DNA from 3 places in the Variovorax humicola genome. Region 2 is predicted to be linked to each of the others. Evidence: riboswitches for the same ligand, from Rfam matches in the RefSeq annotation. Region 2 holds a riboswitch; each other region holds the start of a gene.
The links. A riboswitch is a leader RNA that binds a small molecule or an ion and turns the genes downstream of it on or off. The one in region 2 is predicted to bind thiamine pyrophosphate.

Region 1 (3,271 bases), on a different contig from region 2:
CCCGACGCCATGGCCGACGCTGTCAGGCGCCGCTGCGGATCGGGATGTAGATCTCGCCGCCGCCGGCCTTGAATGCCGCCGACTTGTCGACCATGCCCGCGGCCAGCGCGGCGTCTTCGGCCAGCCCCTTCGCCGCGGCGTACTCGCGCACCTCCTGCGTGATCTTCATCGAGCAGAACTTCGGCCCGCACATCGAGCAGAAGTGCGCCGTCTTGCTCGCGTCCTTGGGCAGCGTCTCGTCGTGGAAGTCGCGCGCCGTGTCGGGGTCGAGGCCGAGGTTGAACTGGTCCTGCCAGCGAAACTCGAAGCGCGCCTTGCTCAATGCGTCATCGCGCGAGCGCGCACCCGGATGGCCCTTGGCAACGTCGGCCGCGTGCGCCGCGATCTTGTACGCGATGATCCCCTGCTTCACGTCATCGCGGTCCGGCAGGCCGAGGTGTTCCTTGGGCGTGACGTAGCAGAGCATCGCGGTGCCGGCCCAGCCGATCATCGCGGCGCCGATCGCGCTGGCGATGTGGTCGTAGCCCGGTGCGATGTCGATGGTCAGCGGGCCGAGCGTGTAGAACGGCGCCTCGTGGCAGGTCTTCAACTGCTCATCCATGTTGGCCTGGATCAAGTGCATCGGCACGTGGCCCGGTCCTTCGATCATGGTCTGCACGTCATGCTTCCACGCGACCTGCGTGAGTTCGCCGAGCGTGCGCAACTCGGCAAACTGCGCCTCGTCGTTGGCATCGGCACCCGAGCCCGGGCGCAGGCCGTCGCCGAGCGAGAAGCTCACGTCGTACGCCTTCATGATGTCGCAGATGTCCTCGAAGTGCGTGTAGAGGAAGCTCTCCTTGTGATGCGCGATGCACCACTTGGCCATGATCGAGCCGCCCCGCGAGACGATGCCGGTCATGCGGTTCGCGGTGAGATGGATGAAGGGCAGGCGCAGCCCCGCATGGATGGTGAAGTAGTCGACCCCCTGCTCCGCCTGCTCGATCAGCGTGTCGCGATAGATCTCCCAGGTGAGGTCTTCCGCCACGCCGCCCACTTTCTCCAGTGCCTGGTAGATCGGCACCGTGCCGATCGGCACCGGCGAGTTGCGCACGATCCAGTCGCGCGTCGTGTGGATGTTCTTGCCGGTGGAAAGGTCCATCACGTTGTCCGCGCCCCAGCGGATCGCCCACACGAGCTTCTCGACTTCTTCCTCGATGCTCGAGGTGACCGCCGAGTTGCCGATGTTGGCGTTGATCTTCACCCTGAAGTTGCGCCCGATCGCCATCGGCTCGACCTCGGGATGATTGATGTTGGCCGGGATGATCGCGCGGCCGCGCGCCACCTCGTCGCGCACGAACTCGGGCGTGATGATCTGCGGAATGCGTGCGCCCATCGGGTTGCCGGCGACGCGTCGCGCGCGCTCGTCGTTGTCGAGGTACTCGGCCATCCACTCGCGTTTTCCGTTCTCGCGCAGCGCCACGTATTCCATCTCGGGCGTGACGATGCCGCGGCGCGCGTAGTGCATCTGGGTGATGTTCGCGCCGCTCCTGGCACGGCGCGGCGTGCGTTGCAATGCCGAGGCTTCCGCGCGCAGTTGCGCTATGCGCTCGCCTTCCTTGTCGGACATGCGTTCTTCATGCTTCACGCCGTCGTCCAGCGCCGCGCGCAGGCGGCCGTCGTAGCTTTCGGTATCGCCGCGCTCGGCAACCCATGCGGCGCGCACGCTGGGCAATCCATGCCGCACATCGATGTCGACCGTGGCATCGGTGTACGGCCCCGAGGTGTCGTAGAGCGACACCACCTCGCCATTGGTCAGGGCCACGTCACGCACGGGCACGCGCAGGTCGGGCCGGCTGCCGGTGATGGCGGACTTGGTGGAAGCGGGGAAGGGCTCGCGCGTCAGTGTGAGCAACGAGGCAAACTTGTCGACTGCATTCATGGGGGCACTCCTGGGTTGATGAGGGTGCTCCGCAATCGCCCGACAGACCCGAGGCCGCGGCGGACCTCTGGATCGAATCAAACTGCAGCTCTTCTTCCGCCGGTACTAACCGGTTCAAGTTCGCGGGTTCGGTTGCCTGACAACCATCTCAGCACGCTCATGCGTGTACCCCGGAGCGAGGCGGATTCTAGGCGCGACCAGCGTCGACTGCGCAAAGAATCGTTGCGCCGATTTGTGTCAGGAGGTGAGCACGCGCCGAACACCATCCGCGCCCACGCCGGCGGCGCGCGAGCGGTCGCCGGGCATGCAGCCCTGGCCGGCCAGCGTCGTCTCAACCGCCCGGTCGAGCGGCGTGTGCGGCTCGCTGCCCAGCACCGCCACGAGGCGCGCGTTCGACAGGCGCAACGGCATGCGCCACAGGTAGCGCATCTCCATGAGTTCGCGAAACATCGGCACGAAGGGCTGCGCCAAGCGAATGAGCCACCAGGGGAAGCGCCTTGACTCCGGCGCGCGGTCGCCCAACGCACGCCGGATGGCGTCGATCATCTTCGTGCCGTCGGCATCCCAATGGCCGTCCATATGGAAGGTCTCGAAGGCGCCCAGTGCTTCCGATCGCTCGACCAATCGCACCATGGTCTCCGCGACATCGGGCAGATAGGCCCACTGGTGGCCGATGCCCGCGTCGCCGGGATAGCTGATCGCGGCTGGAACCTGCCCGGGCTTGACCAGGCCTTGCGCAAACCAGTTGTTGCCGGCGTTCGGCCCGAAGAAATCGCCGGCCCGCACCACCAGCGAGCGGATGCCCTCCTGCGCGACTTCGCGCAGCCGTGCTTCCATCTGCACGCGGATCTTGCCCTTGCGGGTGGTCGGCCGCTGCGGCGCGCTTTCGACCACATCGTGCCCTGCACAGAGCACGTCCGGTCCGTAGTTGTAGACCGTGCCCGGCAAGAGAATGCGGGCGCCCGAGGCGCGGGCCGCGGCGATGGTGCTCTCGAGCATCGGCAGGACCAGCGTTTCCCAGTTGCGATAGCCCGGCGGATTGACCGCGTGAACGATCAGCGCCGCGCCACGCGCCGCCGCGACGACGCTGCCCGCGTCCATCGCGTCTCCACGCAGCCATTCCGGTTGCGGCACGCCGTCCGCGCGCCACTGCGCCGCCCCCTTCGCCGGATCGCGGGCCAGGCCGCGAACCTGCCAGCCGCGCCGCAGCAGCGTCGCCGCGACCTCCCCGCCGACACCGCCGGTTGCGCCGAGCACCAATGCAAATCCCTTGTTCGCCATGACCAACTCCTGTGTGTGAAGGCTCGATTCTTGTGGCAAGCGGGGATCGACACAATTGGCCAAAGCAGTCGA
Region 2 (3,271 bases):
TCGGTGGTGGAAGACATCGGCGTCGATGCGGTCAAGCTCGGCATGCTGCATGCGCCCGAGGTGGTCGAGGTCGTGGCGTGGGCGATCGACCACTACAGGCTGCCGAACGTGGTGCTCGACCCGGTGATGGTCGCGACCAGCGGCGACCGCTTGATCGAGAACGAAACGGTGCAGCGGCTGGTGAACGAACTGTTCCCACGCGCGATGGTCATCACGCCGAATCTGGATGAAGCGGCCTTGCTGATCGGGCGCGAGATCGATGGGGTGGATGGCCTTGATCGCGCCGCCAGCGATTTGCTCGCCCTCGGTGCGCATGCCGTGCTGCTCAAGGGTGGCCATCTGAAGGGCGAGGAGATCGTCGACGTGCTCGCCGAGGCTGGCAGCCCGCCGCGACGCTTCGGTTCGGCCCGCATTGCGAGCCAGAACCTGCATGGGACCGGATGCACGCTGTCCTCGGCCATCGCGGCGCATCTTGCGCTCGGCCATGCGCTGCCCGAGGCCGTGCAACACGCGCGTGCCTACGTGATCGGTGCGATGACGGCCGGGGCCGACGTAAAGGTCGGCGCGGGCCACGGCCCGCTCAACCACGGTTTTGCGCCAGTGCCGACGCATCGCTTTCCGGTGTCGGCCGGCTGAGCCACGCGGTTACGAACGTCAGTGCCAGGGTCGGCAGCGCCGACCCCAATTGCGGCGCCCAGTCCGCGAGGCCATGGTACAGCGCGATGCCCACGATCCAGATGGTCGCGGCGCCCCAGTCGACGCGATGCGTGCCGATGCCGGACGGCGCGGCGCCTATGCCCAGGCGCCCGAGGATCACGCCGTAGAGCGGGACGAACACCGAACTGAGCAGCAACAGGAAGCGCTCCAGCGCATGCATGGGCAGCACCATTGCGAGCGCAATGCACAGCACGCCGATCAGAAGACCCCATTGCTTCACGCTCCGGCGCGGCAGCAGGCTGTGGGTGGAAACGGCGCCCGAATACACGTCGCCATAGGCGTTGTCGAGCTCGTCGATGAGGATCAACCCGAGGGCAAGCAGACCGCCCTGCGCCAGCAGCAGCGCCGTGACCAGGCCGGTGCCGGTGTCGGCCGCGCTCACGACCATCACGCCGAGCGCATAGCACCAGATGTTCGCCACCACGTAGCCGACCCACGTGCCGCTGAACGCGCTGCCGAGCGCGCCGGCGCTGCGCTTGCCATGCCGTGCATAGTCGGCCACCAGCGGCAGCCACGAGACCGGCATCGCTATCACCAGGTCCAGTGCGCCGAACATGCCCATGGTGCCGTCACCCGTACGCGACCAGAACGCTCCGAAGCCCTTGGCGGCGAGTTGCCCGCCAAACTGCCAGGTGAGCCAGGCCAGCGAGATCACCACCAGCGGCAGGCCGAAGCGTCTGACGAAGCGCCGCACCAACCTGACCATCGAGCCGGCGAGCAGCGCCAGCAGCACTGCACCCCATAGCAAGGTGGTGAGCAGCGTGCCCAGCGTGCTGTCGAGCGCAAGGCCGAAGGCCTGCTTGCCGATGGCCTGCGTGCCCTCGCGCATGATCACGATCTCGAAGGTGGTCCAGCCCACGAGCTGCACGATGTTGAGCAGCACCGGCAGCCGCGCAAAGGCACTCCCATAGGTCGCATGCATGAGCCCCGCGCTGGCCAATCCGCTTTCGCAGCCGAGCCGCGCGGTCCAGGCCAGCAGGCCAGCGCCGACGCAGGACCCGATCACGATCGCGGCGGCCGCGGCCTGCGTGCCCACGGCGGGCACCAGGTACGCCCCGACCTGCATCACGAGCAGGCCGACGCCGAGGCTGAACCACAGGGACACATGGTCGTGCCAGCCGAAGGCGCGGGCGGAATCCGGCAAGGGCGTAAGCGCCTCGTTGCGGGACGCCGAAGAAATGTCAGAAGGCTGCGCCATCCATTTGCTCCATTGCAAAGCGATTGGCAGGTCGCGGTTCGATGGCTGTGAATGCACGCGAGACAACGTGACGGCCGCCGGACCAGCTTCCCTGCGCGAGGATTACCTCAATCAGGTTCAAAGGGACTCTCTCAGCCAACCGTCTGGTGAACGGCCGGCACCCCTAGCGTGGCTGCGCGCGATGTGCGCAACTTTGTGGATTGTAGTTTCAGCCGACGCCCAGCAGCGTGTGCAACCGCGTGCTGGTCGTGGTGTATTGGAGCGGGATCGACTGTCCCGGGAAGACAACGGTCGTGGCGGCCCAGGCGGCCAGCGTGGCCTCGTGGAAGCCACAGACGATGAGCTTCTTCTTGCCGGGATAGGTGTTGACGTCGCCGACGGCGAATACGCCGCGCTCGCGGGTTTCGAAGCGCTCGGTGTCGACCGGGACCTGCTTGCGCTCGAGTTCAAGGCCCCAATCGGCGATGGGGCCGAGGCGTGGGGAGATGCCGAGGCAGGCGATCAAGGCGTCCACGGACAGGTCGACGGTTTGGGCGTCGGGTGTCGCAACCTGAACCCGTGTGCCGTCGAAACCGGTGGGCTGGCCGATGGCGAGCCTGATATCGCCCGCCGACACGGCTTTGCGAAATCGTGCAACCAGTGCATCGTCGGCGTTGAAGGCATCGCGGCGGTGCAGCAAGGTGACCTGCTTCGCCTGACCCGCAAGCGCCAATGCGGTTTCGAGGGCGGCATCGTCACCGCCGTGCACCACCACTGTTCGGCCGGCAAATTGCTCGAGCGCTTCAGGGTGGTAGAAAAGCTTCGATCCTTCGAAGCGCGCAATGCCTTCGACCGTCATGCGGCGCGGCACGAAGGCGCCGACGCCAGCCGCGATAAACACCGTCTTTGCCAGGAAGGTCGTTCCGCGGGAAGTGCCCATCAACAGCCTGCCATCCGGCTGCCGCGCCAGCGTGGCGACCTGCTCGTCGTAGTGAAAGGTCGGCTTGAACGGCGCGATCTGTTCGAGCAGAGATTCGACCAGCCCCTGCCCGGTTGTGCGTGGCGTGCCCGGTATGTCGTAGATGGGTTTGTCGCCGTACAACTCGACGCATTGGCCGCCCGCACGGGGCAGGGCGTCAACGATGTGGCAGGAGATTTCAAGCAGTCCGAGCTGGAAGGCCTGGAACAGGCCAACCGGGCCTGCGCCGATGATCAGCGCGTCGGTTTCGACGACAGCGGGGTCGGCAGCCGCGTTCAGCGGACCAGCTCCCCGATCTTGTCGGTCACGTCTTTCCACTCTTCGGCATCGGGCAGCGCGGGCTTGCGCTTGGTGATGCTCTTCCAGCCATCGGCCAGCGCCAGCTCGGCGTTCAGCTT
Region 3 (3,271 bases), on a different contig from region 2:
GGCGGCGCCCCCTTTGGGTCGTGGCTGGAATTCGTCCAGCAACTTGGGGTTGGCGAAGTCTTCCGCGACGAAGCGGTGCAGTTGCGGCGCGCGAAAGGTCTTGAAGAAAGCCGTGAGGCCCAGGCGAACCATATTCGCGTCGTACCCGCTGATGATCGGCAGCAACTGGTCGGCCTGGATGCGGTAGCAATCGGCCGGGTCCAGCAGGCGGGCCATCGCGCGATCCACCACGGCCACGATCTGCGACACGGTCATCGTCTTCAGATGCAGACGGCTCGCCTGCTTGACCCGCAAGGCGAGTGCCGCCATCTGTGTCGGGCTCAACACGGGCGCGGCGACTTCGACCCGCGTGGCCCCCGACTCGAAGATCAGCGGGTGCCATTGCACTTCGGCCGGCGCCAAGCCCGGCAAGTACCCGGCAACCGCTTGCAGCGTCGTCATGCCGTAGCTGCCCGGATGAATTCCTCCACCGCCAACGAGCAGCCCTTGGCGTGCGCGCCCTCGGCGCGACCGAGCAGAAGGAACCCGCCGTCGACTGCCTGACCCACGTCCTCCGTCAGGATGGTGGTGACCGAGTTGAAGTTTGCGAGGTCGCAATGGACCAGGATGCCACGTTCGCCACGCGCGACTTCGCGGCCCGTCAGTGGGTCGACCAGCCGTGAGCGGATCCAGTGCGGCCCCGACTTCACCGACGGCACCGAGGCATTGCCCGCGTCGTAGAACTGCGTGCTCAGCTCGGTCATGCCGTACATGTTGATGCACTGCGATCGTTCGATGCCGAGCAGCGCGGACAGCTGCGCATAGAAGGCGTCGAGTGGCAGTTCGCGCGACTGCCCCTTGTAGCCACCGGTGTCGAGGACGCGACTGCCCGCCGGCAGGTGAAACGATTTCCCATGCGGCCCAAGCTCGTCCATCAGGTGCACCAGGCTGTAGCTCGCGCCCAGCAGCGCGCAGGGCAAGCCGCTGCGCTCGGCTTGTGTCAGCGCATTGCACAGCCCGTCGATATCCAGCCCGCTCGGGCCGAAAAAGTATCGGCTCTCCTCGGTGCCGAATTCACTGCGCGCAAGCGCAAGGTAGTGAGCCAGCGAGGAATTGGGCATCATGGTCTCCGTCGGGAACAGGATGCACATGCGCATCCTGCCGCTGCCGCGCATGAACCGGCGCGAGAAGTTGCTGATCATCGACCGGTCGTAGACCGCCAGCGTCGGGTGATAGTGACGGCCCTTGACCTCGCTGCGGGTCGTGCCGCTGGTCATGAAGACCCGGTCCGTTGGGGCCGGCGGCTGGCACCGCAGGTCCAGCTCCTTGAAGGCGTCAATCGGTACTGCCGGGATGTCGCTCCAGCACTTGACATTGCGCAGGGTTGCGCCGCGCCGCTGGCAGAAGCGTCGATACGCCTGATTGCTGTCGTACTGGAGGGAGAACAGACGCAACGCCAGTCGATCGAACTCGTCGTCGGTGCACCCGTCCTGTGCAATGAAGGCGAGCACTTCGGCGGCTGGACTAGTGGCCGCGGGCCGATCTGCAGGGGTCTGGTTCATGAGGACTTCTTCGTGAGCGTGAAACAGTTGCTCCGAAGGCCACTTCGACTTCGGCAAGATGCGCCGATGGCAAAAGTGAAAGCTCTTCTTCCGCCGGTATGAACCGGTTCAAGTTCACGGGTTTGAATCTCAGCACTGTCGCGTGCACCCCGGAGCGCTACCGATACTACATCCGTTGCGGACCTGCCATTGCAAGGCGCGACATTTCCATCTCCTTTGCCAGAACCTGAATCCGTGACCCTTGCATTGACGTTACTTTGTGACCATTGCGGGGGATTCGGCCAAGTCTGCGCCCTTGCGACAATGTCGCACGCGAAATTGAGATAGTGGCTACGGTATTGGGCTGCGGCGGACCGCGGCCGTCATGGGCGACGGCCCCTGATCGACGTAGACCCGCGGCAGTTTCCTTCGACATGTTGCTTTCGAGCGCATGCAAATTTGAGCGGCCACCACGAATGGGCTGCCCGATCTTTGCGAGCGCGGGTTTCCAGAACGTCTGGGGGAGCGGACAACGGATTCCGCGGCGCTGCCCCAGTCGCTCAGGGCGTAGGGTCGCGTCGGTGCGATGTCGTGATTGCTTCGCGGGCACGTTGGGCTGCGATTTGCAACCAGCTGGCCTTGGCGGGACCTTGATTCGGGCGCGCCTCCGGGTAGTGAAATCGAAGAAGTTCGATCCTCCCCTTTTCCGTGATGGCCAAGACTCTGGCAGCCGCCAGTGGCGGCTCGTCCACCGATGCAATCACCAGGCCCGCCTGCCGCAGGATCCTGACGGCGTCGATATCCTTCGGTGCGGCGTACGACTTGGGCAGGGGCGAGGCAGCGATCTGTCGCAAGAATTCAACGGACATGAGATCTCCTTTGGAAACTTGGCGCGCGAAAAATATCGCCCTCGTCTGCAGGGTGCAAGTAGCAAACAATCTGACCCTTTTGTCGGTGCGAAACCGACAGTGCCCGCGCCCGCGCCGCCAAGGAGACAGCATTTCTCGACCCGCTCGCGCTCCATGATTCATGTGCGAGCCTGAGCTTCGGAGCGCGCGGATGGTATCTCCGAGGCAGCCCGGTATGACGCCACTCCAAGAGCGCCTGGAGTTCGGTCGACCTGTGGGTTTGCGGCCCGTGAGAAGGTACGCGAACCGCCGACTCGCTGAGCGGCCTCCTGCGGTATGCCTGAAGGCTTTGTCTCGGCCTCGCCTGGCTCCTTCAAACTCCAGTACTCGCTGCGAAAGCAGTCGTAGGGTGACTAACTGGCTACTACCGTACATGTTAAGGGTTGCCCGATACCTGCCCTTGCGAAGCGCAGCGCCAAGCACGGCTGCGGCCTGAGGGCAGGTGTTGGGCAAGCCTCGAGGGAGGAAACCGCGGAATGCACCTCTGACGCCTGAGAAGGCTACGAAGCTATGGGGATTCGGGATGCGTGGATCGAGCAGGTGCTGGCGATGCGCCCAAGAATTCGGCCGATGGCGTCGATGAGGTACAGCGGATCGAAGCCGGAGCGTTGAGTCGCCCGGTGGCATGGCCGACGGCAAGGGCTTCGTGAGGCGCGAAGGCGAGACCACCCCACATCGACCCTGGAAGATGGAGAGGCGAAGCTTGGTTTGGACGCTGATGAAGATCAGTACTCATGGTGCCCGAGGCTGCTGAGGCGGTGCGCGGATGGATTGCCCGCGAGCGAAGGTCTGCAGGATGATCATCGGGCCACCGCAGTGCGGGCAGAGGAAGGTCGGTTGCGC

Region 1: linked by a shared signal. The riboswitch ahead of thiC (phosphomethylpyrimidine synthase ThiC) and the one ahead of WKW80_RS05090 (purine-cytosine permease family protein) in region 2 are both predicted to bind thiamine pyrophosphate.
Region 3: linked by a shared signal. The riboswitch ahead of WKW80_RS11915 (LuxE/PaaK family acyltransferase) and the one ahead of WKW80_RS05090 (purine-cytosine permease family protein) in region 2 are both predicted to bind thiamine pyrophosphate.

Annotation. Positions count from the first base shown of each region.
Region 1 covers NZ_JBBKZV010000010.1:141,534-144,804, reverse strand. Annotated here, with positions in the region: gene thiC (phosphomethylpyrimidine synthase ThiC) at 23-1,918, opposite strand; TPP riboswitch at 1,993-2,101, opposite strand; gene WKW80_RS17995 (NAD-dependent epimerase/dehydratase family protein) at 2,156-3,199, opposite strand.
Region 2 covers NZ_JBBKZV010000002.1:280,983-284,253, reverse strand. Annotated here, with positions in the region: gene thiD (bifunctional hydroxymethylpyrimidine kinase/phosphomethylpyrimidine kinase) at 1-636, shown strand, start outside; gene WKW80_RS05090 (purine-cytosine permease family protein) at 581-1,915, opposite strand; TPP riboswitch at 1,987-2,090, opposite strand; gene WKW80_RS05085 (NAD(P)/FAD-dependent oxidoreductase) at 2,124-3,191, opposite strand; gene fdxA (ferredoxin FdxA) at 3,149-3,271, opposite strand, start outside.
Region 3 covers NZ_JBBKZV010000005.1:297,754-301,024, reverse strand. Annotated here, with positions in the region: gene WKW80_RS11920 (acyl-CoA reductase) at 1-441, opposite strand, end outside; gene WKW80_RS11915 (LuxE/PaaK family acyltransferase) at 438-1,541, opposite strand; TPP riboswitch at 1,610-1,703, opposite strand; gene WKW80_RS11910 (hypothetical protein) at 2,081-2,389, opposite strand; gene WKW80_RS11905 (IS91 family transposase) at 3,161-3,271, opposite strand, start outside.